DNA from 3 places in the Paenibacillus sp. FSL k6-2145 genome. Region 3 is predicted to be linked to each of the others. Evidence: predicted binding sites of a transcription regulator. Region 3 holds the regulator's gene; each other region holds the start of a gene.
What was found. The regulator NrdR, encoded in region 3, represses ribonucleotide reductase genes. The targets are predictions, from matches to a motif close to AACACNATATATNGTGTT.
Positions count from the first base shown of each region.

Region 1: the regulator NrdR is predicted to act here: its motif matches at 3,346-3,363, upstream of NZ043_RS19730 (adenosylcobalamin-dependent ribonucleoside-diphosphate reductase).
Region 2: the regulator NrdR is predicted to act here: its motif matches at 3,595-3,612, upstream of NZ043_RS07100 (anaerobic ribonucleoside triphosphate reductase).

Region 1 covers NZ_CP150267.1:4,409,977-4,420,410, reverse strand. Annotated here, with positions in the region: gene catA (type A chloramphenicol O-acetyltransferase) at 1-563, shown strand, start outside; gene NZ043_RS19730 (adenosylcobalamin-dependent ribonucleoside-diphosphate reductase) at 646-3,285, opposite strand; gene NZ043_RS19725 (SNF2-related protein) at 3,849-5,612, shown strand; gene NZ043_RS19720 (YqhG family protein) at 5,616-6,809, shown strand; gene NZ043_RS19715 (hypothetical protein) at 6,963-7,970, shown strand; gene NZ043_RS19710 (YqzE family protein) at 8,104-8,322, opposite strand; gene NZ043_RS19705 (N-acetylmuramoyl-L-alanine amidase) at 8,517-9,260, shown strand; gene NZ043_RS19700 (divergent polysaccharide deacetylase family protein) at 9,235-10,071, opposite strand.
Region 2 covers NZ_CP150267.1:1,611,462-1,621,895, reverse strand. Annotated here, with positions in the region: gene NZ043_RS07110 (methyl-accepting chemotaxis protein) at 25-864, opposite strand; gene nrdG (anaerobic ribonucleoside-triphosphate reductase activating protein) at 1,081-1,590, opposite strand; gene NZ043_RS07100 (anaerobic ribonucleoside triphosphate reductase) at 1,587-3,548, opposite strand; gene NZ043_RS07095 (histidine kinase dimerization/phospho-acceptor domain-containing protein) at 4,028-5,665, shown strand; gene NZ043_RS07090 (aldo/keto reductase family protein) at 5,823-6,761, shown strand; gene NZ043_RS07085 (diguanylate cyclase) at 6,897-8,009, opposite strand; gene NZ043_RS07080 (transcriptional repressor) at 8,282-8,677, shown strand; gene NZ043_RS07075 (winged-helix domain-containing protein) at 8,653-9,459, shown strand; gene NZ043_RS07070 (catalase) at 9,697-10,434, shown strand, end outside.
Region 3 covers NZ_CP150267.1:4,261,125-4,271,558, reverse strand. Annotated here, with positions in the region: gene NZ043_RS19045 (immunoglobulin-like domain-containing protein) at 1-3,416, opposite strand, end outside; gene NZ043_RS19040 (S-layer homology domain-containing protein) at 3,864-7,484, shown strand; tRNA gene NZ043_RS19035 (tRNA-Ala) at 7,731-7,803, opposite strand; gene nrdR (transcriptional regulator NrdR) at 7,989-8,456, opposite strand; gene NZ043_RS19025 (alpha/beta-type small acid-soluble spore protein) at 8,573-8,794, shown strand; gene NZ043_RS19020 (lytic transglycosylase domain-containing protein) at 8,876-9,439, opposite strand; gene coaE (dephospho-CoA kinase) at 9,436-10,032, opposite strand; gene NZ043_RS19010 (MntP/YtaF family protein) at 10,042-10,434, opposite strand, start outside.

The sequences.
Region 1 (10,434 bases), 150 kb from region 3:
TAACTGCTAATCTGGATATCACTCTATTGAGTACCGAACTCAAGCTTAAAGGATTGAAATTCTATCCTGCTCTTATCTATATGATCTCTACGGTTGTCAATGCACACAGAGAATTTCGAACTTGTTTTGATGCCGAGGGGAAATTGGGCTATTGGGACGAAATGTCTCCGAGTTATACGATTTTTCATGAGGACGACAAGAGTTTCTCAACGATCTGGACAGCATTCCATGAAGATTTCGAGACGTTCCACAATCGTTATCTGGAAGATATGAAGAATTACAAAGATCACAAACAATTTGTTGCCAAACCCAATGAACCGCCAAATACTTTTCCCGTTTCCAGTATTCCTTGGGTGAACTTTACGGGATTTAATCTGAATATTTACAATGAGGGAACCTACTTGTTGCCTATTTTCACGATGGGGAAATATGTTCAACAGAACGATAAAGTTTACCTTCCCTTGTCTGTTCAGTTACATCACGCCGTGTGCGACGGCTACCATGCTGGCGTTTTATTTAATGAATTGCAATCACTTGCAGATCGATGCCAGGATTGGTGTTAATTAGCTAAATGACAAAAAGGCATTCCTGACTTCATGATGGAGTCAGGAATGCCTTTCTTTTTCTCTTTTTTTCAAGAGATATTTAATTGCATTTACTGTACCCACAGCTGCTGCATGTTTTGCATCCTTCCACATTCATCAGGGATGCCGAGCCGCATGAAGGACATAAATCTCTCGATTCGTTAAAGGTTTTCTGATCCTCCACTTTTGGATACGTGCTCTCCACTTGATTCTGTTCTATTAATGCTTCAGGTTCGTTCCCCTGCACATCGCTTTGTACATGACTTTCCAATGCTTTGGCGACTGCATCAGCAATCGATTCCACCCGGTTGGCCCCGAAGCCAATCGCACCCGAACCACCGATTCCCTTGAGATGTTTGATCAACAGTTCAACCTTGTGCCCATGATCTCCGTATCGCAGGAACAGAGAGCACACTCGACCGAGTGCCTCAGCCATGGCAAACACGTCCGATCCCGCTTTGCCCACGTTCAGGAAGATCTCACCCGGCGTTCCCTCCAGATCATTGATCGTAATGTAAGCCATGCCAAATGGCGTATTGATTTTGTATGTCGCACCGCGCAGTACTTGAGGACGGCTTCTGTATTGTTTATCCAGCACTGTAGAAGAGGAAGGGGTTTGCTCGGAAGAATGCGTACTAACACCGTCCTGGCTATTGGAAGTCCCATCACTTGCCTGCACTTCAGCATTATTCGGGTTTTCTATGGCAGATACGACTGTCTTCTCTTCAGCTTCTGCCGTGTTCTGATCTTCAGCCTGGGTCTCTTCCTTCTTCGACGTGGACAACACCTGCACATCCCTGCTGCCGTCGCGGTATATCGTTACTCCCTTGCAGCCTAGGTCGAAGGCCAGTTCGTACAGCTCAGCTGTATCCTCCACTGTAAAATCAGCCGGACAGTTGGCCGTCTTCGAGATCGAACTATCCACCCATTGCTGGATCGCAGCCTGCACCCGAATATGATTCTCAGCCGACAGATCCATCGCCGTCACATAATAATCTGGTAAAACTTCACCCGGATGTTTATCCAGCCAGTCTTGTGCAATCGGTACGAACTGTTCATCATAACCTAGACGGCTTTGACGGAAATACTTGAAGGCGAAATACGGCTCAATACCTGTGGATGTGCCCACCATCGTACCAGTACTTCCCGTTGGCGCCTGAGTGATCAGTGTGACATTTCGAATGCCCTGTTTACGAATGGCCTCTCCCACTTCAGGGTACGTCGCAACCATGTTTTTCATGAATCCACTCTGTAAGTACGGTTCAGCTTCGAAAGCTGGGAAAGCTCCCTTCTCTGCTGCAATCTCTGCTGATGCCAGATAAGCCTCCTTCGCCATGAATCCATACAGTTTATCCAGAAAAACAAGAGATTCAGGACTGCCATATCGTATACGCAGCTTAATCATCAGCTCTGCCAGTCCCATTGTGCCAAGTCCAACCCGGCGTTCACGCTGCTGATTCAATCTATTTTCCTCAAAATGATATGGTGTTGCATCGATGACATTGTCCAAAAATCTAGCCGAGATACGAGTGGTTTCCGCCAGTTCATCCCATGCCACATCATGATTTGTTTCATCGTAGAATTTGGACAAATTGATTGCTGACAGATTACATACACCCCAGGCAGGCAGACCCTGTTCCGCGCAAGGATTAGTACAGATGATCGGATTGAAATACCAGCTGTTGGACATCTGGTTATAGTACTCCATGAATACCACACCAGGCTCTGCCGATTTCCAGGCTGATTCAATAATGGTATGCCAGATTTCGCGAGCCTTCAGCGTACGATAGTGCACCACCGAATGACCTGCGGCTTTCCATTGCTGCATATCCCCGTTCCACTCGGTGTCGTAGTCCGGATCGTTCGTATCAGGGAAAACCAAGTCCCAATCTCCGTCCTGCTTGACAGCCTCCATAAATGCGTTGCTCACACATACAGACAGATTGGCATTGGTCACCTGCCCCATCGTTTGTTTCACGGTAATAAAATCAAGCACATCCGGATGCCAGTCATTCATCATCAGCATGAGCGCACCCCGGCGGCTTCCGCCCTGTTCAATCAGTCCAGTCGTATAACTGAACAATCCGCCCCACGATACGGAACCGCTGGATGATCCGTTGACACCTTTCACCACCGCTCGGCGAGGACGCAAAGAGGACAAATTAATGCCAACACCCCCACCACGTGCCATAATTTCCGTCATCTCGGTCAAGGTTCTCATGATGCCACCCCGACTGTCTTGCGGAGATGGAATGACATAACAATTGAAGAGTGTCAACTCATCGCTTGCCCCCGCACCCGCAGCAATTCGGCCTCCGGGTACTAACTTCCAATCCTCCAACACAGAGCGGAACTTGGACTCCCACGTTGCCCGCTTATCGGCTGTGGATTCGACAGAAGCCATGGCTTTGGCAAGACGGTCCCACATCTCTTCCGGTGTTTTTTCTATATTAAGTGTCAGTTTCTCCACGTTTGTCTCGAGGATCTCTCCGCTTCGAGTCCTTACTTGTACAAGCTGGCCCTGTCGTTCTATGATTTCGCCCACTTCCTTGGTTGGGAACTTGGGATCATCCTTCGTTAATACCAATACCACATCTCCGACCTTGGCATGATTCGAATCAGCGTCCTTCCAAGCGTATCGGTCCAGAAATATTTTTTCGCTAAGTCCTTCTAATTGATGCGATCGTTGGTTTGATTTCATCGCTACGTTCAACCTCCCCGAATAACGCTACATTTTCACTACAAGAGTAAATTATGATAAAACACCACATATAGTGATATAAATTCAGTATAATACACCATATATTGATTTCCCATATGACTTTTATCACAGTCCATCTTCATAGACTCCCTATACTCGGACAAGCTTCTTCACACACCCTCATACGCATGAATACGACATCTGTGAATTTTTTGGCACAGAAAAAACATGTGCCTTCACTAAATTTCTGGGTTCAATATAAGTTAAACTAATCATTTGCACGTCAACGGAGAGGACAGAAAAAACCTGAAAAAGCGAAGCGTTCGCCTAAAAGCTTTCTGAAAGAAAGCTGCATCGAAAGCATACGCTATCCCCGGATTTCCCCTCCAGAAAAGGGAATCAAAGAAATCTGGGGATAACAGCGATTGGAAGGTTGTTCTGTCATCGTAGTGTTCGTGCAAATAAACTGTAGTTCAACTTGTATAGTTATGAACTGACTCTCATTCGTCCATACTATTACCTACGAATAAAACGTCATCACGTATGGCAGGGGAGGAAGCACAATGAACCGGAAAAACCCGCACCACATGAATCAACCAGTAGCCGAACTGCCCGTTCCGTTGGAATTTGATCGAAGCTGGATTAATCAATTGGAATCACGACTGGATAAAGGAGGTCCTTGGGGGGATTATCGACTCTTCCAACTGGGCATTCAAGCCGAAGAGACCAACCTGATTCCCAATTTTGACGAGATCCAGTGTTTGAAACATCTACAAGGCCTTACTCCACTTCCTCACCAGATGGACACTGCACGCAAAGTATTATTTGAAATGTCAGGCCGGGCCATTCTCGCCGATGAGGTGGGTCTTGGCAAAACCATTGAAGCCGGTCTCATTCTGAAAGAATATATGGTTCGAGGTCTCGTATCCAAGGTACTCATTCTCGTGCCAGCATCTCTTGTGTTGCAATGGGTACGGGAGTTGAATTCGAAATTTGGCATCCCTGCGATTGCCCAGAAAAAGGCCTATTCCTGGCAGAATGAAGTGGTTGTTGCTTCCATGGATACAGCCAAACGGGACCCGCATAAAGATATGCTGCTGAATACTGATTACGACATGATTATTATTGACGAGGCACATAAGCTCAAAAACAAGAAAACAACCAACTATCAATTCATGCTGAAATTGCGCAAAAAGTATTGTCTGCTGCTGACAGCTACACCTGTGCAGAACGATATGAGTGAATTGTTCAATCTGATCAACCTGCTGAAGCCCGGTCAACTGGGTCGTCAGGGTGACTTTGCGGCCAACTTTGTCGTAGACAAGCGGGTTCCGAAAAATCAGGAACAGCTTAAAAACGAGTTATCCAAAGTCATGATTCGTAACCGTCGCGGCGAAGGCCCCGTTCAATTTACCAAACGGAACGTCTCCAACGTGAATCTGCAATTATCGCCCGAAGAACAAGCGCTTTATGATGGTGTGACTTCCTTTGTTAAAGACCAGTACCAGGAAGCTGGCGGCAATCTGAGCAGCATGCTATCCCTTGTTACATTGCAGCGGGAAGTGTGCAGCAGTCGGGATGCCGTGTTCGTGACACTGGTTAATCTGTCGAAGAAACTTCCGCTGGACTCTCCCCTTCGGGACAAAATTTGGGAACTCGTGGCCCATATTAAAGCGATCAAGGAGAATACCAAAGCGGAAAAAACGATGGAACTGGTTCGGAACATGAATGAAAAAGTAATTATCTTCACCGAATACCGGGCCACGCAGGAGTATCTGCTAAACTATTTCCGCAACAATGGACTTACAGCTGTACCCTATCGGGGTGGCATGAATCGAGGCAAAAAAGACTGGATGATGGATCTCTTCCGCGGGCGTGTGCAAGCCATGATTGCAACCGAAGCGGGTGGCGAGGGCATTAATCTGCAATTTTGCCATCATATGATCAACTTTGATCTGCCTTGGAACCCTATGCGGGTAGAGCAGCGGATCGGTCGGGTACACCGGCTTGGACAGCAAAATGACGTGAACATCTTCAATTTATCTACGAGCGGAACCATTGAGGAACACATTCTGAATCTGCTGCATGAGAAGATCAATATGTTTGAGATGGTGATCGGCGGGCTGGATGTCATTCTGGAACGGCTGGAGAAGAAGGAATCAATTGAGAAAAGTTTGTACAAAATCATGTTGGAATCACAAACTGATGAAGATATTCGCCGTAAAATGGACTCACTTGGAAAATCGCTGAACTCCATTCAACGCGAGGTTGCCGATGAAGGCCCTGCCGTATCCGGGTTGTTAGATCTTCGCAAAGGAGGTAGCTAACTCATGACGATGTCTCCCCATGAAGTGCAGGCTTATGTTCTCACCTATCTGGAAGCACTTGATTGTCAGATTATGGAGCGTTCCCCTGCCCATGTTACAGTCAAACTCTCGCCTGAGGCGGACAAAGCGTTGACCAATCGTCCCTATTATTGGGGGTTCGTGGAACGAACCGGAGCACCCGCTGAGACGATGTCCTTTACATTTATATTTGATCCTGACAGTTATCAGCAGGCCATTGAAGCAGCAGAAGCCAAAGTTGTGCAAGCATCACCTCCTGTTGTACCTAACCCTGATGGAACGAATGGCGTAACCAACGGCACTCCTCAAGGCGAGCTACCAAAAGAAACTATTCTAGGCCGTTACTTCGGTATTACACCATCACTGCCACAGCTGGGCCCAGGACGAATATTACGTGAAGAAGTGGTGTACGGCAGTCGCAGACTGCAGCAGATTTTCGGCGCTGCCCGTGAAGGCGGTGCCTTCGTAAACCTGTTCGAACAGGCTGCCAAACGGCAATTGCGCGCTACAGCGCCAGCCGTATATGAGCCTTGGCTTGGTGTGTGTTTCAAGGTGGAATTCGCCTGTGATTTGAAACGGGAGGAATTGCATTTTCTCGGCATCTCCCTTCGCTCGGGTGAAATTATAGAAAAATTCGGCACCAAGCTGAACCGACGTGATCTCAGTCCGAGACTTGCGGAGAACATGCATGTACAGACAGCTAAAGTTTCGTTACTTGATGCCGGAGCTGCTTTGGAATCTCATTTGACAAATCGCTTGCTGGAACTCGATTATAGCTGGGCAGAGAAAGCCCAAGAGCGGCTTGATCTGGAGCTGGACGTGTTGGACACCTACTATGAAGCGGTACTCCGAGAAGATACGCCTGAGGTAGAATCACCAGGTAACATAACCTCAGACACGGAGAATGTCCAATCTGACCGCACGCCACCTGCACCACTGAAAAAAGTTCTGGATATAACTAACGCTAAACCCATTGGAGCAGATGTAGAACTGGCGGCAGAAGCCACAGTACCGATCGACTCCGAGACAGATGCCGAAGAAGAGAAAGCAAAACAGGCGGTAATAGATCGTGAAGCTATGAAACTGCAGTATGAGACACGCCGGACCGAGATGATCTGGCAATATGAACCCAAAGTGAAAGTGACTGCCATTAGCAGCGGCATGTTTCACTTAAGATAGACGAAGACACTACTTTTCCTGCAAATGCTGGCAAAAGTAGTGTTTATTCATGATCAGCTGCCCGACAGGTTGCGGCAACCTTTGCATAGCCTGTCCCCTAGAATGAAACTAGGACCCGCTCAGGTAACGGATAAATGAAAAGTAGGTGTAAATTTGAAACGATTCTTTCATACATGTTGGAACAACGCTCGGAAAACAACCTGTATAACCTTGGGCTTGCTCAGTTGTCTTGCCCTGTTCTCTTTTTGGTCGATAGCCAATGCAGAGGAACAAAAAACGTCTTCACTATCTCCCGTATCATCTACAGAATATAGTCCCGAACATCATGTCATTCAGAATGAAAAGCTAGCTCCCGCTGCTGTACAACGGTTTGCAGAGCAACAAGCTATTACACTTGGTAAAGGTACCGCCGAAGCACATTGGAAGAATGCCGATCTGGCCTTCTACCCTCTGGGGCCGGGTACACATAGCTGGCTCGTGCAAGCTGAGTTTGAAGGCAAACCTATCGGATATATGATTATTACAGTCACAGAGCAGGGTCAGTTGATGCTTAGTGAATATGGTCATGGAGAACAGTCACCATACAACAATGAACTTCTTGGACAAGCCTTGGATCGACAACATGTGAACCTTGAGGCATTACTTGCTGGCGGAGGAGAGCTTCATCTTGGTTATGCTCTTCCCCTGCTTGCTTATTGGAAAGTGGAACAACCTAACCATCCTGCACTTTATATTGATGCTACGAACGGAGATGTACTACCGTCAGAGTTCCTGAACCTGCTGGAGGCTGATTCCAAACAGACCTCTGCCAGCATAAATGATTTGTCCACAATACCATCTTTATCAGTTGATCCACTTCATCTCCGACCCGTCTTCAATCCGGCTGACAATCTGTTGTGGATTACCGCCACGCCTGTTGCTGCCGACCGGGCACAAGATGTGATACAACACGGAGAGAATCAAGAGATTGTTTTCTCAGCGGGTGATCGTAACGTCGTATACGGCGGTCCTCTACCCGTTAGCGGTTATCAGCTATGGCATACAGATCAGGAAGCAGAGTCCATTCTATATGTAGCGCTAGGTGGAAAATCATCCATTCAACGCTTTGTCCCTTTGAGCACATTGCAACAAGACGGCCATTTTTACATCGTTAATCCTTGATCATCAGCAAATTTTTAAGATACAATCAGATAACCTGTACATCTATAAACATCCACAACAAATAAGACGCCTTCCCATTTTATTAAGGGATTGCGTCTTTTGGTTTTACATTAGTGAAATAGGTAAGCGATTGTCACCCTTTACCCGAAGAACTTCGTTTATGGGACTGTGTATCGAATTCTTTTTCCTTTTTCCCCACCCACAGGGATACAGCGAAAGGGATCATACCAAACCACTTCATCGCCCACGGCTCTTTCCTTTTGGTGCGACCTTTCCGCTCTTCCTTCGGCGTATCAATATAATGAACAACACGCTGCGTAATATATTTTACCAATTCATCACTTTTGGCCATAATTCTGCCTCCTTCGCTCCTGCACATTCGCGGAGCTTACGATAGTTCTATTGTGTGCAGGATGTGTACTGGTTAAACATTTTTTTATTGAAAGAAGTATGAAAACCCTCAGAATGCACAGTCTAATGCCAAAGGTATCCATCGAGTCGTTAATCTGCATTCGATACCTATTTCATGAAGGAGTGTGTATTCCCATGTATAAGCTGCTGATCGCTTCGTTAGCCTTGCTAATCAGCTTCCATTGCCTTCCCATGCTTCCCCATGTCGCTTATGGAAAAGCAGCCCCGTCCCAGAACAGTCCATCCATGCTGCCGGTGACCGATGGAGATGCTTATCGCTCAAGTCATCATGCCTTTGCAGCACCCGTTATCCTGCTCGATGTAGGCCATGGCGGTATTGACGGTGGTACCTCAGCCCAAGGTGTGCTGGAAAAAGATATCAATCTGGCCATTAGCCAAAAGGTCTATCTCCTGCTTCGCAGCAAAGGTTATGCCGTTATCATCAATCGACTTGGTGATTATGCACTTAGTGATGAGAACCGCTGGCTGAACAGCCGCTCCCGTCATACCAGAGATCTTGCCCAACGTAAAAGCCTTAGCGAAGAAGTAAGTACTGATATCGTGGTCAGCATTCATGCGAACTGGAGTCCCCGATCGAATGCACATGGCCCGGTGGTACTGCACCAGAAGGAAGGCAGGAGTTATTTGCTGGCCCAATCCATTCAGGACGCCATGAACAAGTTGTACGGAACGGAGCACGGGGTCGTATGGGGCAAGCCCTTTTATATATTGAATTACGTGAAGCAACCTGCCGTCATCGTTGAAACCGGATTTTTGAGCAATGCAGCAGACCGAGCCAGAATGAATGACCCCGCTGAGCAAAAACGAATCGCCCAGTCCATTGCCAATGGCATTATTTATTATCTGTCGGTAGTGTAGGAGCAGAATGCCATTGCCACACCTCTCGAACCAGATCACCGATTCCTACAAATTGAACCTGGTTTTGCAGACGAGAGACGGATTCACGAATTACTGCGGATGTGTTCATCCCCGAATGACCGACATGACCAATGACAACACAGATATTCTTGTCGATCGCACGCTGAGCAGCCAGATCCAGTTGCTTGCGAATGTGTGGCTTGGAGTTTTGATCATCCAGAAAAATGTCATTGCCTACAGGTGGCATATTTTTGGATACGGCCAGTTCCCCCACCACGGAGCGAAAGTTCGTACGGCTGTCTACAAAGAAGAGGCCCCGCTCCTTGCATACATCGAGCACAATTGACATGATGCGTTTGTCCGAAGTAATTTTGGAACCCATATGATTGTTCATGCCAATTGCGTGGGGCACATCATCAATCGCTTTCTCCACACGTGAACGGACTTCTTCATCTGTTAGATTGGATGTGATTGCACCCGGGCCCAGCCATTCAGGTCGTCCTTTCTTGGGTTCCATGGGCATGTGCACAATCACATCCATCCCCTTTTCATGTGCAGCTATCGCATCTTTCTTCGTTGTGGGTAAAAAAGGCATGACCGCTACCGTTAGTTTAACTGGCATCGCCAGGATCTCTGCCGTACCCTTCATGTCATTACCAACATCATCGATGATAATGGCTAACCGTTTGTGATTCGATGTGGACTCTGAAGCTGCCGCTGTTGGCCCTCCTACGGATATGCCTGCGTAAATCACAATCAAAAATGCCATAATACCTGCAATTAATCGATAATTCTTTCTCTGTTCCTTCATCAAGATTCCCTCCCCGTAACTTCTGTGATCTCATTGTTTGATAATGAAGGGAGGAATATGTAAGCCAAAGCCTTCCTTAATAACAACATCCCCAGCCATTGGAGACCTCTATCTCAAGCGAAGATCCCCATTATTCCAGTTTTTTCCTATCAATTCAGACAATAACTGTCATTGTACAGTTGGAAAATAGAGATTAATTAGAAAAAATACTGTAATTTGTCAGGTTTTCAGTTTAGGAATTATTTAGTAGAATCAACAAATGAAAGAGCTTATATGCTACATTTCTTTCCTATGATTTATGGAAGGAGGTTTTGAAAGGGTTTACATAAAATAAATGCAAGACAATCCGCTATTCTTGTTTGT
Region 2 (10,434 bases), 2.6 Mb from region 3:
TTTTATTGTCCATTAAACGTATTTTTATTTTCCGTCAAACGTAATCATTTTTTGCACAAATTGCTTCAATTGTTTGTTGGTTTCATTCAGCTGCTCAATTGTGCTCATGAAATTGTTTACGAGTTCAGCCTGTTCTTGGGAGCTGGCCGTGATCTCACCAAGTTCATTCTCCATGCCTTGAATGGATTGCCGAACCGAGAGAAGAGAATCTTCAATACGGGCCGTTGCTTCTTTGGTATCCACAGACAGTTTGCGAATTTCTTTGGCAACAACGCCAAAGCCTGCACCTGCTTCACCTACACGAGCAGCTTCAATGGCTGCATTCAAGCCGAGCAGATTGGTTTGTTCGGAGATTTCACGAATGAAGCTGGCGACTTGAGTTACATTGCCTGATTTCTGTACGGCTTGTTTGGAATTATTCCGGATCTCTTCGGTTGTGGCACTGAGTTCCTCGGAGTGTGCAGCTACATGCTGTACACTGTCAATTAACTGGTTGGTCAGATTTTCGGTAGCATCCATGAGCTGTTGCAGCTGGTCCTGGTCATCCATACTGTAGAGCAGGTTGAACAGGGCGATGACTTCACCTTTTTCATTTTTAATGGGGATAAAAGCCACGTCAAAAGGAACACCGAATAAATCTTTAGGATAGTGATCGAATCGTTTGACGGTACCGCCGTTGAGATCAGCAAAATTTCGATTTCCATCCAACAGAGGGTCGCCGGGTTGATAATTCAGTTGCTTTAACGATTCTCCTGCTGAGAAATATAAGAATTTTTCATGATCAATAACGGAGAGGGTTACATCCTGACGAATCGTATCTCGAAAGAAAGGCATACATGTAATTAATGCTTGAACAATATCCATATAAAAGATGATTCCTCCCTGGTTACCTTATGTAAACGGTTAAATTTTAAATGCTAACTTAGTAACTACCTATATTATATATCGTCATGCAATAGAGAAGAAAATAGAGAGAATGGATAAAACCTATTTCTTAAAGCAGACCACTATACGCCAACAAGACACGAGTCCGCTGGGGACCCGTGCCTTGTTAGTTGGTGAGGGGAATAAAACCAATGTTTACAGCATACTGAGCTGTATTGTAACGATGGTTCGAGTGGCTAGTGTTGCACTGACATCAATCAAACGTTGATTCCGACTGCCGCGGAAGGGAAGGGAGACATCACGCTCCGCTTCAACGTATCGCCCGTCAATAATCACATCACACAACTGGGCAAGCTCCGCTCTCGCAGGGTCGGTAATCAGTTCCTCATATTCAAATCCCGTGTAGGCCCATACCGTCAGATCAGGACGTGCAGCTCGGAGCTGCTGGACCCAAGACGTACATTCTGCTGCCGAGAAAAAGGGATCACCACCACACAACGTAACGCCATCCAACAATGGATGGCTCGTCACTTCATGCAGAATCTGCTGCTGCCGCTCCTCTGTAAAGGGCTCACCCGCTCGAAAGCTCCACGAATCCGGACTGAAGCAGCCTGGACAGGCGTGACGACATCCGCTGATGAACAACACAGCACGCAGGCCTGTCCCTTCATTCACCGATTCCGGGATGTAACCATATAGATTCACCGGTGCTTCACCCGATCCCGCACTTCGGCTTGCTTCGCAGCATTGAAGCGTACTTTGTAATCTCCGGTTAGATAGCCAGTTACGCGGCGTAACCGCTGGAAGTGCACATGGTTCTCGTGGGCTTCACAGCCTGGGCATACATCCCCAATGACGCCTTCATAACCACATGCAGGGCAGCGATCAATCGGATGATTAATAGAGAAATAACCGATATCCTGCGCCAGTGCATACTGCACAATTCGCAGGAAAGCTGCGGTGTTGGCCCGAACGTTTCCGTCAAGCTCCACATAGGAGATTGCACCCGCGTTACATAAAGTGTGGAACGGGGCCTCCAGTTCAATCTTCCGATAAGCTGGAAGAGTGTGGTATACCGGGATATGGAATGAGTTCGTATAATACTCACGATCATTAACCCCGGCAATGAGGCCGTATCGTTCTCTGTCGATCTTCGTGAATTTGCCGGACAAGCCTTCAGCAGGTGTGGCAAACAGGGTGATATTCAGGTTATGCTGCTCACTCATCCGGTCACAGAACTCTCTCATGGTCCGAATAATGTTGAGCGCTTCGTGGTGTACATGTGGGTCCTGCCCATGATGGCGCCCATAGAGAGCTGTCATACATTCCGCAAGACCGATAAAACCAAGAGATAATGTTCCATGTTTTAATAGATCGGCAACCGCCTCGTTCGGGCCAAGCTGTTCTCCACCTTCCCATACACCCTCCCGCATCATGAAGTCCGATGCTTTGGCAGGCTGTGCTGTCTGAATTCGGTAGCGATGCAGCAGGCCGGAAGTGGCATTATGCATAACCGACTCCAAAGCAGTGTAGAATCCCGCACGGTCAGCGACAGCTCTGGCACCTTGGCAGATGCCAAACCGGATGCCGAGTTTCACGAGGTTAATGGTGTTGAAGGACAGATTACCTTTGCCACTTTGACGATTGCGACCAAACCGGTCAGCCAGTGTACGTGTGCGGCATCCCATAGTTGCGATGATCGTATCCGGATCTTCCGGATGATAGAAAGGCAGATTGAACGAAGCATCAACATTGACAAAGTTGGGATACATCCGCCGGGATGAACAGGTGACTGCGAGGCGGAACAAATCATAGTTTGGCTCTCCATGAGCCTGATTGATCCCCTGTTTACATTGGAAAATATGTTGAGGGAACACGGGAGTCTCCCCGTTGCCCAGGCCACGGATGGTTGCTTCGAGCAATGAACGCGATACCAACCTTCCTTCCGCTGAAGTACATAATCCATAGTTCAGTGAAGTGAATGGAATCTGACCACCTGCCCGGCTGCTCATTGTATTCAAGTTATGAATCAGTGATTCAGCAGCTTGTCCTGTCTCCAGCTCAGTCTCTTCATAGGCGAAGGCATATGCGCGCGGGCACTGATTTTTCGCTTCGATGCTGTCCAGATAAAGCAGTTCATCCTCAAGCAGGGCATGCTCACCAAAGAGGCGTTGCCCTTTGCGATAATGTTTGCGGAACGATCGCTGTACATAAGGGGCCAAATCCCAGTCAATTTTATTGGCCGATACACCGCCATATTGACTGTTCTGCTGGGATTGGAAGATGATCGCAACCAGGGCCATTGCAGACATGATCGTCTGAGGTGTGCGAACCGATCCGTTGCCTGTATTAAAACCCGCAGCAAGGAGACGGTCAAACGGGATAAAGATGCAGTTGGTCGTTCCAAGTGCATACTGATCCAGATCGTGTACATACAGATCCCCATTCTCCACAGCTTGGGCAAGCTCTTCTGGCAACACATGACGCAGAGCATGCCACTTGGCGGTCTCCGAACCGAGCCTGCTCATCTTACCGCTGAAGGAGTCCCCGTTCAGATTTGCATTTTCCCTCAGCGTATCGGCGTCTTCTGCGCCAATAATGCGTCTTCCCAGGTCGGATAATAGATCGGATGCCGGTGGAGTGGCATACTCAAGCATGTTCATGTAAGGTTCCTCCTAAAATGATTTGGTTATCATTTAATTCACGTTAAATACTATATGTAGATTCGTATTATCCATTTATAAACTATATGTGGTTTTTTGGGTGTGATAATGGTCACACAACGTAGTGGGCAAAGTGGACTTTCCTTTAATTGCTGCGGATAAAGGTTTCCAAAGTCTGAGTAGAAGCGTATAATTTCTAGTTATCTTGCAAGGATAATATTCGAAGTTGGACAAGATGGACTTTAATCAAGCTGAAAAGGCGATTTGCAGTACATTTTCAGTCTTTAACTATCAGTTCAAGACCTGCTTTTGTCCGAAAACGGGCTATCGGCAGGCAGTATGATTCTCTTTTACTTCTACGGTGTTAATCATATAAGTATAGATTGTGACAGCTATTCGGATTCTTGATGAGCCCTTGTACGTGATTAACATTCTGATATACAGATTAGAAAGTGCAGCTAAGACAAAAGGGGTGGATCATGGGGACGGCAGAAGGCATTACGAGAGGCTTCTATGAAGATATAAAGGAAGCTGCGGCCCATATCGTAGACGTATTAAGCGGTATATTGAAGGTCAATACCATCTTTGTTGCCACGAATGACGGTGTGACCAATGTCATTTTGGAGGCCTTTAATCGTACGGAAGAGTTAGTTGTTAAAGGCAGTGCACTTCCTTTTACGGATTCATATTGCAGCCTGGTATTAAGAGACAACGGTAGTGTTCTTACGATCCCGGATACATGTGAACATCCGATGACACGATCCATGGGCGTTACGAGCGGACTTGGCAATCGCTTCTTCGTGGGCGTGCCTATTATGAGAAGATCGGGCGAAACATTTGGTACCATATGTCTAATGGATGATCCTGGTTATGTGATCAGCGAAACCGATATGAAGACACTGAAGGCGATGGCTGTATTCCTGGGCTATGTTGTCGATTTGGAAAGCACGTTGCATGTTCAGGAGCGGAAATTGAGTGATTCGGAACAAATGCAAGAACAGCTCCAGGCAGAGAAAGAACGTGCCGAATCTGAGGCCATGACCAAAACACAGATGTTGAAATTGATGAGTCACGAGATTCGCAATCCCTTGAATGGTATTTTGGGACTGACAGATCTGATGCGCACACCGGATATGCCAGAGGAGCAGTCCGAATATGTGAACATGATTGAGACAAGCGGCAATATTCTGCTTTCCTTGCTGAATAATATGATGAATTTCAACATTAATGAAGCAGGTAAAACGGTTATACATGATGATCCGTTTGATCTGGTAGGCACCATTGAGAATACCGTGTATCTCTATGCCGGCATTGCGACGGGCAAGAACATTGAGCTGGGATTAAATCTCGAACTGAATGTATCACAAGTGTTCGTTGGTGATGAAGTCAAGATCGGACAGTTGCTTGCACACGTCATTCAGTATGCTCTCGATTCAACGCGTGAAGGTTCCGTTCTGATCACAGCAGTGGTGAACGGAGAAGAATTGGAGGAGACTGGTACACTTCAGCTCAAGGTGAAGTACACGGGTCAGATGTTATCGGAGAAGAAGACACAAACCTTTAACAGCCAAGATGAAAATTTGAATATCCAAAAACTGATTGGAAGCAATCTGGGTTTAGCTGTAAGCCAGAATCTTGCCATTCTCATGCATGGCCGTATTCAGGTGAGCAGTGTGAAGGAAAATGAGACGGAATTCAATATCTCCCTTCCGTTGCGCAGATACTGGGAGTTACCTCAACTCGCAAGTATTCAGCAGCGGTTAAAAGGGAAAAAGGTGTTACTCGCCAAGGACCCTGACATTTTGCAAGGCGTCTCTTCCCTGATGCGTAGGTGGGAGATGGATGTACACATGACCTCGGGTTTAACATTAGCGCATGATTGGATCAAGGAAGGATTCATGCCTGATGTAGCCGTGGTGGATATGGGATTACTGGAAGGCGGAGCGGTTGATTTTGTACATGAACTGAAACAGCTACTGGAAAATCTGCCCGTCATTGTTCTTGTTCCTTATGGTATGCACATTGAATTGCATGAAGCAGAAGCCTTTGATGCTGTTCTGACAAAGCCAGTCAGACAAGCTGATCTGTTGAATGCATTGAGCATTACTTTGCCTTAAATCATGATCAGAGGATAAATCTTTATTCGGCCCACCTGTTATAGGTGCGCTTTTTTTTCATTTTCCATTTTCTGAGCCAAAGCCCTTTTATTCCGAGCTGGTTACGTTACAATAGAAAGTGAACTTCATCTTTATAACCAACAGAGGAGGATGTACATTGGATTATCGCAGATTAGGTGGAAGCGGACTGAAAGTAAGCGAGATCAGCCTGGGAAGCTGGCTGACGTACGGAGGGTATGTGGAACGTGAAAATGCGGTGAAATCAATTGAAACTGCATTTGATGAAGGCATCAACTTTTTTGATACAGCCAATGTATATGAACGGGGTGCAGCAGAAGAACTGCTTGGGCAGACGCTCAAAGCTTATTCCCGTGACTCTTATGTACTTGCAACTAAAGTATTTGGCAAAATGGGTGATGGTCCGAATGACCAGGGGTTGTCTCGCAAACATATCAAGGAGCAATGTGAAGCCAGCTTGAAGCGCTTGGGCGTTGAATATGTGGATATCTATTACTGCCATCGTTATCATACCGAAACACCAATTGAAGAAACACTCCGCGCGCTGGATGATCTGGTACGCCAAGGCAAAGTGTTATATGTCGGCGTCAGCCAGTGGACTGCGGCTCAGATGGAAGATGCATTAGGTACAGCAGATCGTCTGCTCCTGGATCGTATCGTGGTCAATCAGCCGGTGTACAACATGTTTGACCGTTATATCGAAAATGAGATTATCCCGCTCGGCGAGCGTAAAGGCATAGGACAAGTCGTATACTCCCCGCTTGCTCAAGGTCTATTGACCGGGAAATATACGTCCGTTTCCGATATCCCAGAGAATAGCCGTGCGGCCAAGCTAGGATGGGACGAAGGAAAGATCAATGCGGATCGCATCGGGAAAGTTCGTCAACTGATTGAAGTGGCGGACAAGCTGGATCTGAAGGTTGGCCAACTGGCCCTTGCCTGGATTCTGCGCCAGAACAATGTATCCAGTGCACTTGTCGGGGCGAGTCGTCCCGAGCAGGTAAAAGAGAACGCGGCTGCATCTGGCGTGAAGCTGGATGCTGCCATTGTTGAGGAGATTGAGAGCATCCTTGCTTAATCTCCTGTCAGCACACAAGCTGAGATGATATGCACTGATCCATAAAGCAAGGGATGTCCTGTGTGCCTGAATAGGCGAACGAGACATCCCTTTTTTGGAGAACGTTGAAAGGTTAGCTTATTGAAAGGCAAGATCTTACTGTGTAAGAGGCAAGGAACGAAAATTTAAGGCACACACACGGTTACGCCCTGTATTCTTGGCTTCATATAAAGCACGGTCGGCCTGTTCGAAGAAGTCGTCATCGTCATGAGCATCACAATGATCCGGATACACGGCCACACCAATGGAGATGGTTAGACGTGTTGTGTGTCCGTCGGGAAGAGCAAAATGGTATTTCTCTACTGCCTGCCGGATAGATTCGGCGGTAGCCACGGCCTGACGGTGTCCACAGTCGAGCAAGAGAATGGCGAATTCTTCCCCACCGTTTCGTGACACGATATCAGCAGAACGTGCGTGCTCAACGAGCAGTTGTCCAAGTTGCTTCAGGACCGCATCACCGGCGGAATGACCAAAGGTGTCATTTACCTTTTTGAACCGGTCAATATCAATGGCAAGCAAGGAAAGCTTTTGTTGGTAATCCCGCGCACGATGGAGTTCCAGTTGAAGTGATTTTTCGAACTGTCGTCGATTGCTCAGGTTGGTAAGATGATCGGTAGATGCTCTTTTTTCCAATAGAAATAACATTTCATTGGATTTATTAATGAATTCTGCGATGAAATAGATAAATATTCCACCAGCAAAGGAAATGGTCATTTGTAACGGATATATCTTCATTAATGAATTCATGCTGTCTGTATTCAACATAAGGATGATAAAGATTAATGTTATGCCAAGCAGATTCATTGTAATTATTTTGGTCAGTCTGGACCAGGGAGCATAGGCGAAGTATACACCGGACAGTCCGATCAGAGTCATGACAAATCCTGCATCTATAGCAGAGGATGATAAGCCGAACATCAGAATACGAAGGACCGAGATCATGAGTCCAGTAACGACCGAAGCCACTCCTCCCAGATATACCGCTGCGGTGACGATGGCCAGATGCCGTAGATCTACAATCGTAGTCTCGTTCAGAGGGAAGGAATAGTTCATGAGTACTGTGCCATATATACCGAATAATAAGCCGCCGATCAACTGAACACGTAACGAGGGAAAAGGCAATCGGATACTATAGAACTTCGCGATGATCCCGGACACATACATAAACGTAATCATGACACAGATATTAATGAAAAAAGTGCTAAACAACCGACATTCCCCCTTTTTACGCACATCCCTATATTTTATCTGAAAAGTGGTGCTGTAGCGAACCATATTATCCCAAATTTATGAGGGGATTGCTGGGAAAGATGTTTTATTTGCATATACAGGATGTTAGAGTGATATTGACTTCAATATACAATGAGATTTATACTTAATCTAAATCAAAATTTATTCCTTCTTTTTGGGAAGACCATCATAAGTAGAAGATCAGTGTCTGATTTCATATAAAATGGATCAATAATAAAGGAGAAATGGTTGTGAGAACTTTAAATCTGACGATACAACGGCAAGCGGTATATGATGTGGTGCGTCATTCGGAGGATCACCCGACAGCTGCTGATGTCATGAATCGACTCGTGGAACAAGGATATAATCTGGCCTATGGTACGGTGTATAATTCTCTTCGTTATCTGACGGACAAAGAATTGATACGGGAACTTAAACTCGGAGAGACAGCAAGTAGGTACGATGCCCGTATGGATGATCATCAGCACATTATGTGTGAAGTGTGCGGCAAAGTGGACGAGGTGATGACGGAGGTTCCTCCACAATGGATGAAACAGGTAGCTGAAGAAACTGGATATGCAATCGATCATGCTCATGTGGTCTTTGGAGGTGTCTGCGGGGAATGCAGAAACAAACGGATCAAGTAAAAATAAAACTGCCTGGCCGTCGTTTACCCCTTAGGGTTAAACCCGCCTTGTCCGATGCAGCGCCCCTTATGGACAATTGTCCTGTTACACGGCGTGTTATTCTGATCAGCCCGATGCCGGGGCAGGTTCATGAACTGGTAAAGGCCTTAACGGATAGCTGCTTTGATGTACTGGTGTTCCATCGCTGGGAACCGGATCTGCATGAGCGTCTTGTCTTTGATCTGTTGATCTATGACCTATCTGTTGCCGGAACGATCGATGCATTTGCCGGCATTAGCAGCCGATTGAATCGTGAGGCTGAGCATACAACCCCTTGTCTGTATCTGGTCGGTGAGAAGATGATTGGCAGCGCGAGTGGACCGATGCTTCAGGAGGAATTGCTGGTGTGGCCTGCACGCCCGCAGGAAGCTCTATATCGGGTGCAGCGTATGATTGGCAACAGCCCTGCTCTGCCCAAACGTGGGTTTTTGCCTGAGGAAGGGCAGCGTATCGGATTTAAGGATCTGTGGCTTGATCGGGAACGGATGAGTGTGCAGCGCGATAATAATCGGATTCATCTGACCAAGACCGAGTATGATCTGTTACTCAAGCTGATTGATGCCAAAGGTGCAGTCATTTCCCGTGAGGAGATGCTCAGCGATATTTGGGAGACAGACTTTACGGGTGGAAGTAATGTGGTTGATGTTCATATCAAAAGCTTGCGCAAAAAATTGGGCGATAACGCATCTTCGCCGCAATATATCGTAACAGTAAGAGGAGTGGGCTACCGCCTGGCGGATTAGTCCGCTTTTTTTTGCCCAAATTTATCGTTCACTTAGATACATGTTCATAGTTCATTCATGAAGTGTTGAAGAACCTCATCTTAATCTCATGTGAACCTCATGCAAGAGCAGAGTGGGACATGTTAGAATCAATTTAACAGTTAGATCAAGTCTAAATGTATATTTAAACCGAAGCCGAATATGATTTTAATAGTAGATATATAGCAGCCGTGAGACCCATTAGAGGAGGACGACATGATGACAGAACGTATGACTACGAATCAGGGAGCACCTGTAGGTGACAACCAGAATTCCCGCACAGCAGGCAGAAGAGGGCCAACACTGCTTGAAGACTACCATCTCATTGAGAAAATAGCCCACTTTGACCGTGAACGTATTCCCGAAAGAGTTGTACATGCAAGAGGAGCAGGTGCTCATGGTGTATTCACGCTAGAGCAGAGTATGAAGGAGTATACAACAGCGGACTTCCTGCAAGATCCGGGTACGGAGACGGATGTGCTGGTTCGTTTCTCAACCGTTATTCACGGTACGGGGTCACCAGAGACTGCACGAGATCCACGTGGATTTGCCGTCAAATTCTACACACGTGAAGGCAACTATGATATTGTCGGCAACCATCTGCCTGTGTTCTTCATTCGTGATGCCATGAAGTTCCCTGACATGGTGCATTCCTTGAAGCCAGCTCCGGATACCAACATTCAGGACCCAGCTCGCTATTGGGATTTCATGACCCTCTCGCCGGAATCAACCCATATGATGACCTGGTTGTTCTCTGACCTGGGTACACCGGCAAGTTATCGGGAAATGGATGGATTCGGCGTACATGCTTTCAAATGGATCAATGCACAGGGGCAGGTCCACTATGTGAAGTACAAGTGGGAGTCTGCACAGGGGGTTCGCGGCTTTTCACGTCAGGAAGCTGCCGAGGTACAGGGGCAAGACTTTAACCATGCTACCCGGGACCTGCATGAACAT
Region 3 (10,434 bases):
TTATTATTATCCTTAAAAATCGTCTGCCCTTCGTTGTTTCCATTATTTCCGATCAAGCCAAGTTTATTATCACGGGTACCCGGAACAGCGTTGTATTGAAGGCCGTTTGCTGCAATACCGTCCTTGTCATCGTAGAAAGTTGGTGCTTTCTCCACATACACTTTAGTATTCACTTCTGATTTGGTGAATCGGTACAACATATCATTATGCTCAATAAACGTCGTATCAATGGTTGGAAGTGACTCATCAATCATGACCTTTGGCTCAGAGAAGTTATAGAAGTCTCTTGTTGTTGCGTAGTACATCACATTGTACTGACCTTCCGGTCTTCCGTTATAGTCACCATATGTCTCTGTGTTTTTCATCGATGATGCCCAAAATACGATATACTCTCCAGTTACTGGATCATAGATAGCTTCTGGTGCCCACGTATTTCCTCCAGTCTTAGGAGCAACCTCGATCATTCGCTGCTCGCTCCAGTTAACGAGATCCTCTGACTCCCAAACCATCATGTAATGACTGCCAGTAATTTGAGCTTGGTCGAAATCGGTACTTTCACCCATTTTCAAATCCGTGGCCAGCATATAGAATTTATCCCCTTCTGCTGACCGGATCACGAATGGATCACGAAGTCCTTTTTCACCCATATCGGATTGAAGGATCGACTTACCATTATTCAGCGCTTTCCAGAACAATGGATCTTCAGCTGTGGCGAAGGATACCTCTTCACCGCCCTCATATTCACCTGTAAAGTATGCAAAGAAGTAAGCATCATGCTGTACTGGCGCAATTGCTTGTTTAATCGTAACGTTAAGCGTAAGCTGTTTAGAAGCTGCACCGTTCGTAATTGTAGCTATTAGCGTAACGGGCGTATCCGTAGCTTGACGGCTTACCCAGCCTAGCTGTGTAACGTTACCAGCCGCTTCAGCCGTTCCTTTAACAACTGCCGGTCTGCTAGATACCCATGTAATTGCGGAGCCTTGTTCACCTGTAGTGACAAGACGTAAGTTACCTTTAACGTTGTCAGCATTGTAGATCTCTATCTGTTCAGCATCTAAATCAACCTTCTGCTGATCATCGAATTGCTTCAAGATCGTAACAGGGAATATAGCTGTAGTCGATACGCCTTGATACGTTAAAGTGGCCGTAAGCTCTGCCTGAACATTACCTGCCTGAACAGCTGGACGTTGTACAGTGCCATGGTTAGAAATGACATTAGGATGACTAGAACTCCAAGTAATGCTCACGCCGTTTTTACCGCTTGTCGGTAATGTAACGTTTCTCGTTATCTTATCGGTGCTCTTATCGCCTTCACCTAAGTAAGTACTGATGTCAAGTTGATTCGCGGCATCATCAACAGTGAGCTGACGTATTTTTGAGATGTGAGTTGCTCCCTCTTGTTGATATAACTCGCCTACTTCTTGCTCCGTCAACGCGCGATCATATACTCGAAAATCAGCTACGCTACCTTGAAGGTATGGATCGTTTGAGAAGATTGATTTACCGATAAAGCCAGAGAAAGTAGCATCCGGATTAATAATTTCTGACAGCTTTAGTCCCTTCGCATTACCTGAAGCAACCTTAACTCCATCCACGAATAACGTTATCCTATTGCTAGCTTCGGACAAGGACACCGTTACATGCTTCCACTGCCCACCAATCAGGTTTGAGTTTGCGCTACCTGTAACTAATGCTTCGTTTGGCCAGCCATTTTTGGAGATACCTGTAGCAATCATATTACCTGATCCGCTACCGTGACGTGGTGTTACGAAGAAATATTTGTTCGTTTCTGGTGTTAATACCGTACCCAAACCGAAGATCCAGCGATTCGTCCCATCATTCGTCCAGTTCACGATTGAAGATACTGTAATCTCATTCAGACCGTGTAGTAGATCTAGTCCATTTGAGCCCTTAGGAATCTCAACATGCCCACTACTAGATGTAGAGCTTCCACCATTGAAGGAAACAAAGCCAACCTCACTATTTGAAATGAATTGTCCATTGTTTGGATTTCTAAATATTCCGTCAAATGTAACTGCCTTGTTGGCAACATCCTTCAGTACGAGTTGACCGTCTACTTCTTCGGTCGTTTTCATGTTGTAATGAAGAATAAGATCATCTTTTAGCGATTTTCCCTTAACGGTAAGGGCTGATGTAGCTGTAAACTCTCCATCTTCCGTCTGTACCGTAATTGTGGCTGTACCTTCACTAACAGCTGTAACTTTACCCGTTGAATTGACAATCGCTACACTGGAGTCACTAGATGTCCAGATAACTCTTTTATTCGTTGCATTTGAAGGTGAAATAGTAGCCACTAATGTTTCGCTGTCCCCCACTGATAAAATAAATGTAGGTTCATTAAGCGAAACATTCTTAACGGCAATCTGCTCAATAGAGTCATCCTTAGGTAGTAAGGTAACAATAAACTCCTTCGTTGCCTGGCTTCCACCTAAAGAAATGGTTGCAGTTAACGTCACTTGTTGTTCCATTTCTCGTAAGAACACTTCACCAGTTGGACTAACCGCACTCTCATCACTAGAAGTCCATGAGATCATTGCGCCATTCTTATCTTCAGTAGGTAGTTCAAGAGATTCTGTAACTGCCGATATATCACCTAACGTTAGCTCTATTTTGCCTTTTTGTACTTGCTTGTCATTAAATGATTGTTCATATACTACAGCGATATCTTCATTATTTAGTGCCTCTCCGTAAATTCTTAAATCTTGAAAGCTGCCCGCAAAAGTAGCATCCCCTAAATAATTGGAGCGACCGATGTAAGCATGCAAATCCGTACCAAAATTTGCTGTTGTTTTCTCTTTGGCGGTCGTGCCTATATGAACACCGTTAATATAACCTGTAATAGAGCGTTCTGTAATAACCGTCGTATAGTGAACCCATTGACCTTTGTACTGTGACGTAGAAGTGCCTGATACCCCTACCTCAGTCGTCCAAGGCTGGTCAACATTATTGCTATTCGTAAATACTGACTTAAAATCACCACTTGGATTCGATGGATTCAACATCCAGTAATTTGTTGGCAAGTTATTGCCAGCTGCTGGCGTACCGTAGAATAATGCTGAGTAGTTCCCACTCCCCGTGTTGCTCTTGATCCATACAGAAATCGTTGTATTTTCTTGATGATCAAACAAACCCGTAGGAAGCTGAACGTAGTTCGTATTACTATCTGTTCCCCCAGGTAGAGTGAGACCATCGGTGTACGTAATATTTCCTACGGCCGTTCCATGCTTTTTATTACCTGATATATCCTGTACATCCTCAAGCAATGGATAATGCGCCAACATCGTTGGTGTTATTGTGTCCGCTGAAGCTTGATTGCTAAATGGCAGAACAAGACTAAAACAGCTACTAAAGGTCAAAAGAAAAGCTAACATTATGATTGAAATCCGTTTTCGCATAGCATTCTCCCCTTCGGTTAATATTCAGAAGCATACAACCCCTTCTCACCTTTAAAACTAGACCACCTCGCTCAAGGAAATAGAGAAGCACCTTAAAAAGAATGCGCTTACATTTCTTCTCATATTACGTATTCAAGACTTTCAATTCAATGTACTATCTTGTTAATAATGTGGATTTTTTTATTGCAATTTGAAATTGATGCAGACTGCAACACCATTCATATGAAGCAATCTACATGCACAGATGCGTACAAGATTATCAAAACAATAAAACGGCATCTCTGCCGTTCTAGATGTTTACGTATGGTTTATGTGTAAATTAAAGGATTTAACCCCTGATAAACTTAATATATATAGTTGGGCGCTTGTCATATGGACAATGTGTCCAAATACGATGCGGGTAAGCCGTGGGCGCACCCGATCGAAAAATAAGGAGGATTTTCATTTATGCCAAAACGATTTAGCAGAATGCTCGCGTTCCTCTGTTGCTTGGTAATGGTGGCGTCGCTATTGCCTACCAGCTATGCCGCCGCTACTGACAACATCGAGAACGCAGAAGCGAATGAAACACCCACCGCCATTTTTGGAACTCCCGAACTCGGGTCAAACGACCCACTCTGGAGCCAAACAATGGAGCATCACATCAACAAAAGCACTGTGCCCACCGACCCAAGACCCCATGCCACGGGCACAGCCAGAATCCTTTGGGATCATGACTATCTGTATGCCCGCGTAGTTGTACAAGACAGTAATCTATATCAGGGAGCCGGTGGAGATCACCGATACGACAGTCTGGAGTTTTATGTTGGCACCGGAACCTCAGGCTCAAACCAATGGCGCGTCAGCGCGACGGGTGTGTTTTCAGGGCAGGCCGCTCCAGGCAGAGCTGCATGGACCCAGATCACGGAAACAGGATATATCGTGGAGATGAGAATACCCAAAAGAAATTTGATCTTACAGGAGGGAATGCTTACCTTTGAGGTTTACATTAATAACTCAACGGAAAAGGGCGGTGACCGCTATGAAGTCGTTTCCAGTTTCGGAGATCCGGACGCGGCTTATACCAGCTCTGTTTCATTTACAGACAGCCTGCAGCTCACCTTAGCCAATGAAGTGGATAACAGATTATCAATCACCGCAACTGCAGGTCCGGGGGGCCGAATAACGTTGAACCCACCCGGCGATGTTCTGAGAATAGATCGAGGCTCTAACAAAGAAATTACGTTTACCCCCGATTACGGCAAAGTTGTGGATACTGTAACGGTAGACGGCGAGATCGTAACTCTATCTGCTGGCACGTATACCTTTACGAATATTGAAACAGACCATACCATTCATGTGACATTCAAAAATGATCCGGACGCGGGGATACTCCCCTTTATCGTATGGAATGACAACTTCGCCAGTGGCGAATACACAACGGCTGTCATCATTGACTTAGGCGAGGGGAAGGCTGCGTTAGGCTCCGAGCTTAATCCGGGCTTGTTTACTTTGTCAGCTAGGAACACGACTCTGAACGGCGAAGCGGTGACCTTTGAAGGGACGCGCAAGATCACTAGGGTATACGCTAATGACGAGCCAAAGGTACGCGGCTATGTGGGGCAGGTTAGCAATTCACCCGATTATCAGGACGGACTGGAGAGCGGTCGTTACATCGTCGTTGAGTCTGAGTTTTATTCAGAGAGCGGCGGCAATACAACGCTGGATGGCAGCAGTAACTCGACAAAGCAGGTTTACACCATTGTCCAAAACGGAGAGATTGTACTGACAGAAGGAAATCCGCTTCACAACGTGGTTTTTGAACAGGAAAAGGTTGTGAATCCAATCCTCGATAAGTTCACTACTTTCACGGACAATTCGGTCAATCGTTCGCTCTACCTTCACAGGGATGATGATGGTAAGGTGATGAAAGGATTGCCACTGTATGTTTATACTCACGGCATGTCACGCGGCGGCACAAACGCTGCGACAGACCAAAAAGCGGCCATGAAATCCGCCAACGGCTCAGTCGCTCTAATGAAAAAGATGGAGCAAAATCCCGATAAGTACGCCAGCCATGTACTGAATATTTCCTATAATGGCGTATCTGTTCCCTCAACAGAGAATGTTAAGAAGGTCATAGACGCCTTGATTGCTAGCGGCGAAGTAGACTCTAACCGTGTTTACGCGGCGGGCTTCTCCTGGGGCGGCCAGTATACCAACAACTTAGTTAACAGCTATCCTGGCTTCTTCGCTGCCGCTGCACCTATGGCCCCGGTAAGTGGTTCACCGAACGCTAAGGACAATGACGCTCACAACAACCTGGCCTATTGGATGTTTGTAAATGCTCATAATGTTGGAGGCTACCAGACTAACCTCAATAACTTCATCAATAACAATATGCCGAAAATGATCAACGCAAGGGCTTCACGCTTTGAGAGTAATGAGGCTCTTACGTGGCCCTACAATCAATTTGATCAGCCGAATCTGAGGCCTAATCCTGCCAATACACCTGTTATGGCTGATTATATAGCACATGAAGTGGAAGCAGCGGTTCTTTACAATCAGATCACTATGGGAACTTGGAGTATAGCTCCTACGGCGCAGTCCTCTAACTTGCCGGCTTGGAACAATGACTACACAGATGTCTTTGATTGGATGTTCGCGCAGAGAAAACCGGTCGTGCCCGGTGCTCCGAGCGGCTTCAAGGCGACAGCGGGTGACGGACAGGTCACATTGAGCTGGACTGCTCCTGCTGACGACGGTGGCAGTCCGATATTGGGCTACAAGGTATGGTATGGCAACGTAACGCCGGTCACACTGGATGCGGCGGAGACCAAATATACCTTCAAGAACCTGACAAACGGTCAAGGCTACAGCTTCACCATCATCGCGGTGAACGCAAAGGGCGACGGCGCGGAGATCAGTGCGACGACGACGCCGATGAAGACGACGAACCCCACTGTGCCTGATTCTGGCGGCAATACGGGCAACACCGGAAATACCGGCAACATCGGTAATACGGGCAACACTGACAATACGGGCACCGGGACAGACGCTGGAACGCCAAAGTCGACCTACACAGTGAATACACCGAAGGATAAATCCGCGGTCACAGACAAAAACGGCAACACCACCCTCCCCGGTGGCGGCGAGATTACGACCAAAGGCGGGACGAAGATTAAGGTGCCCGAAGGCACAACGATAGACTCAAACGGTAAGGTAACCATTCCGGCAGACAAGAGCGCCGAAGTGACACTACCCGGCGGCAACAGCACAGTGACTATTTCGGGTGGCTCGACGATATCGAGCGACGGTACGGTCACTGTAGGCGGCAAAGACGCGCATGTGGACCTGCCAAACAGCAACCAGCTGCATATCCACGACGGATCGAAGATACGGAGCAGCGGAGCGGTTGTGGTAGGACCGAGCGGCGCAAGAGTTGGCTTAGACAACGGCATGTCGCTGAACATCCGTGAGGGTACGGAGCTGGCGTTTGATGACGCCACCCCACTGGGCTTCCTCGTGATAACAGGCAATCCTTTCAGGGATGCCAACATGGACGACTGGTTCTACAACGATATAAATTTCGCCTACACATACGATCTTTTCAACGGCACGACGTCCACAACGTTCTCACCCGGCACCGCAATGACGCGTGCAATGTTCGTGCAGGTACTGGCCAATCTTGAGAACGTAAACCTCTCCAGCTATACGAGTTCCCGCTTTAGCGACGTGACGGACGGACAGTGGTACACGGCGGCAGCCGAGTGGGCGGCCGAAAAAGGCATAGTCAACGGTACAAACGCAGACCTGTTTGACCCCAATTCACCGATGACGCGCGAGCAGATGCTGGTGATCCTGTACAACTACATGAAGTACAAGGGCTATGAGATACCTGAAAGCCACTCAAAGTCCTTCGCGGACGAGAGTGAGATCAGCTCTTGGGCATTGGAGGCCGTTCAGGCACTGCGGGACATCGGCATCGTATTAGGCAAGCCGGACAACTTTTTTGCTCCCAAAGCCAACGCCACCCGCGCCGAAGTAGCCACGATCTTTGTAAGGTTCGTTGAATATCTGGTTAAGTGAAAGCGTATACAGAAAAATACAAACCCCTCCGGTTGGACAATATCCAGCCGGAAGGGTCTCCTTGTTTTCAAACTGTACTTTTTTGACAACTCTACGATCAGGACTTTAAACCCTCGATTTTTGCATCTAGAATATTCGTCCCCAAGCTCGACCCCAAGTCCAAAATTCTACTTCATTAATAAATGTTCTGATTTATTTCACCACAAAAAAAACGCCATCGCAATAATGTGATGGCGTTCTTGATTATGGAGCCTAGGGGGATCGAACCCCTGACCTCATCGCTGCCAGCGATGCGCTCTCCCAGCTGAGCTAAGGCCCCAGGATATGAAATAGATAACTTGTCCAACACTGCTACGTTCCACAGGCGACTCCTATATCATATAAAATCCAGCTTTCGCTGTCAATCACTTTTTCATGATCCAAAGTGTTTGGAGAAGAACAACCGATTTCACTGGCACATACGGACTGGAACTCCAGACTGCTCTTCTCCCTTTACCCACTTCACTAATCCTCCAGATCGTCTTTGGACAACAGGGATTTCAGTTCTTTCATGAACATATTGATATCTTTGAACTGGCGGTATACCGACGCAAAACGGACATACGCCACTTCATCGACCGGAAACAATTGTTCCATCAATAGCTCGCCAATCTGGCGACTCTCAACTTCAGCATCAGCTGTATTACGCAGAGATTTCTCCACTTCAGATACCATCATTTCCAGGGTCTCTACGGAGACTGGACGTTTCTCACAGGCACGAATAAGCCCGCGGAGAATTTTATCCCGGCTGAACTCTTCACGACTGCCATCTTTCTTAATAACAATCAGTGGAGTCTCTTCAATCATCTCAAACGTTGTAAATCTTCGGGCACACTGCTCACACTCACGGCGACGACGAATGGATTTTGCTTCGTTGGCCGGACGCGAATCAAGCACTTTGGTACCCATATAACCGCAATAAGGACACTTCAAATCAGATCACTTCCCACGTTTTACTTTTTACCACATATTCCCTGTACTGATTTTGTAATGAAAAACGCATTGCCTACACATAATACTTTTACCAACCCGCGAGGAGGTGAACAGCAATGGCACAAAGCAACGGTAACTCCAACAACCTGGTGGTAACTAGAGCTTCCGCAGCCCTCGAACAACTGAAATACGAAGTTGCTCAAGAACTCGGAATCAGCATCCCACAAGACGGATACCAAGGTAACATGACTTCTTACGAGAACGGTTCGATCGGTGGATACATCACGAAGCGTCTGGTAACAATTGCAGAACAGCAATTGGCAGGTCAATACCAATAATATCTGCATCGTAATACGCTACAAGAGGAGCATGGAGCGGCCGGTGAATAACCGGCCTGCTCTGTGCTTCTACTTATATACTTAGAACGTATTATAGATCTTTACATACTGATTATAATAGTAAATGACTCTTTGTACATAGTGACGCGTTTCACCAAACGGAATATCTTTCACCGTATCAAACGAGCCATCCCATACACCATCTCTAAGCCAACTGTTCACTTTGCCTGGACCCGCATTATAGGCAGCGATCATAACTGCTTCATTGCCATCGAATTGATCGGACAGATTTCGCAGATACCATGTACCTAACTGAATATTGCGTTCAGGCTCGTGCTTTAATTCCTCCAGCGAAGTGTCGGGAATTTTGGCTTGTTCCAGTATCCAGTTGGCCGTGTCTGGCATCAGTTGCATGAGCCCAATGGCTCCTCGTTTGGATTCCTTGCTTGTCTTGAAATTGGTCTCCACCTTGATAATGGAAGCAATCAGAAACGGATCAACCTCATAGCTCTGAGATTGGGTACGAATCTCTTCCTTATAATGAATGGGATAGAACCATGCCATCCAGTTTGTATTCAGAAATAATACCAGTACAAAGGACACAAACATCAACAGCAGTACACGTTTCTTGCGTAATACTCTCATAACAAACCCTTACGCTGTAGAAATGAGTCAATTTGCTGCTCCGTCGCAGACCATAAGCCGCTGTTATCAATGACAATGTCTGCCAGCTGTTTTTTGCGCTCAATATCCATCTGAACATCCATTCGTGCCTCAGCCTGTGCTGCAGTCATTCCATCCCGACTCATCAAGCGATCTCGTTGGATCGACCTTGGAACATATACAACCATGACTTCCTCGAAACCATCTTCCAGACCTGATTCATAGAGCAAAGGAATATCTGACACCACAAGTTTATCCGGATGTTGCAATTCGTATGCAGCAGCCCGTTCGCGCATCTCTCTTCGGATCGCCGGATGTGTAATAGCCTCAAGTGCCTTTCGTTCCTCAGGTTGTTGAAAAACAATACTCCCAAGCTTTTTCCGATCCAGTGTTCCATCTTCGTTCAGTATGGCTTGTCCAAACCGCTTAACAGCGGCGGCCAACACGGGATGCCCGGGCATCATAACTTCCCGGGCAATAACGTCTGCATCGATGAGCAACGCTCCCTTACTGGCGAGATAGGCGGAAACACTGCTTTTGCCTGTCGCGATCCCGCCGGTTAAGCCTATATTCATCGTTTCACCTCATAACAGCTTCATTATTCCCATAATCATTAACAATAGTGCTGGCAATACAGACAGTCTTCGCATCCAGCGCAGAGCTGAGAATCGTAGGCCAACCTTCATGCCGAGTGACAGAAACGCCCCACTAAACAGTGCAATAATGAGTGCTGTCCATAGTGTAGGGAATCCCAGAAGTGCCGCTCCCAAACCTGCTCCAAACGCATCCAGAGACAGGGCAATACCAAGCCACATCGCTTCCTGGGCAGATATACTCCCCGAGTTATCCATATCCGCCTTGGAGGGACTGCGAAGGATCTGAATGACAACGCCCAGCTTGCGCAGCTCCAGTGTAAATACCATTCGTTCCAGTGATCCACTTGAAGCCGACTGTTCCAGATCCAGCGCGAGCACCTG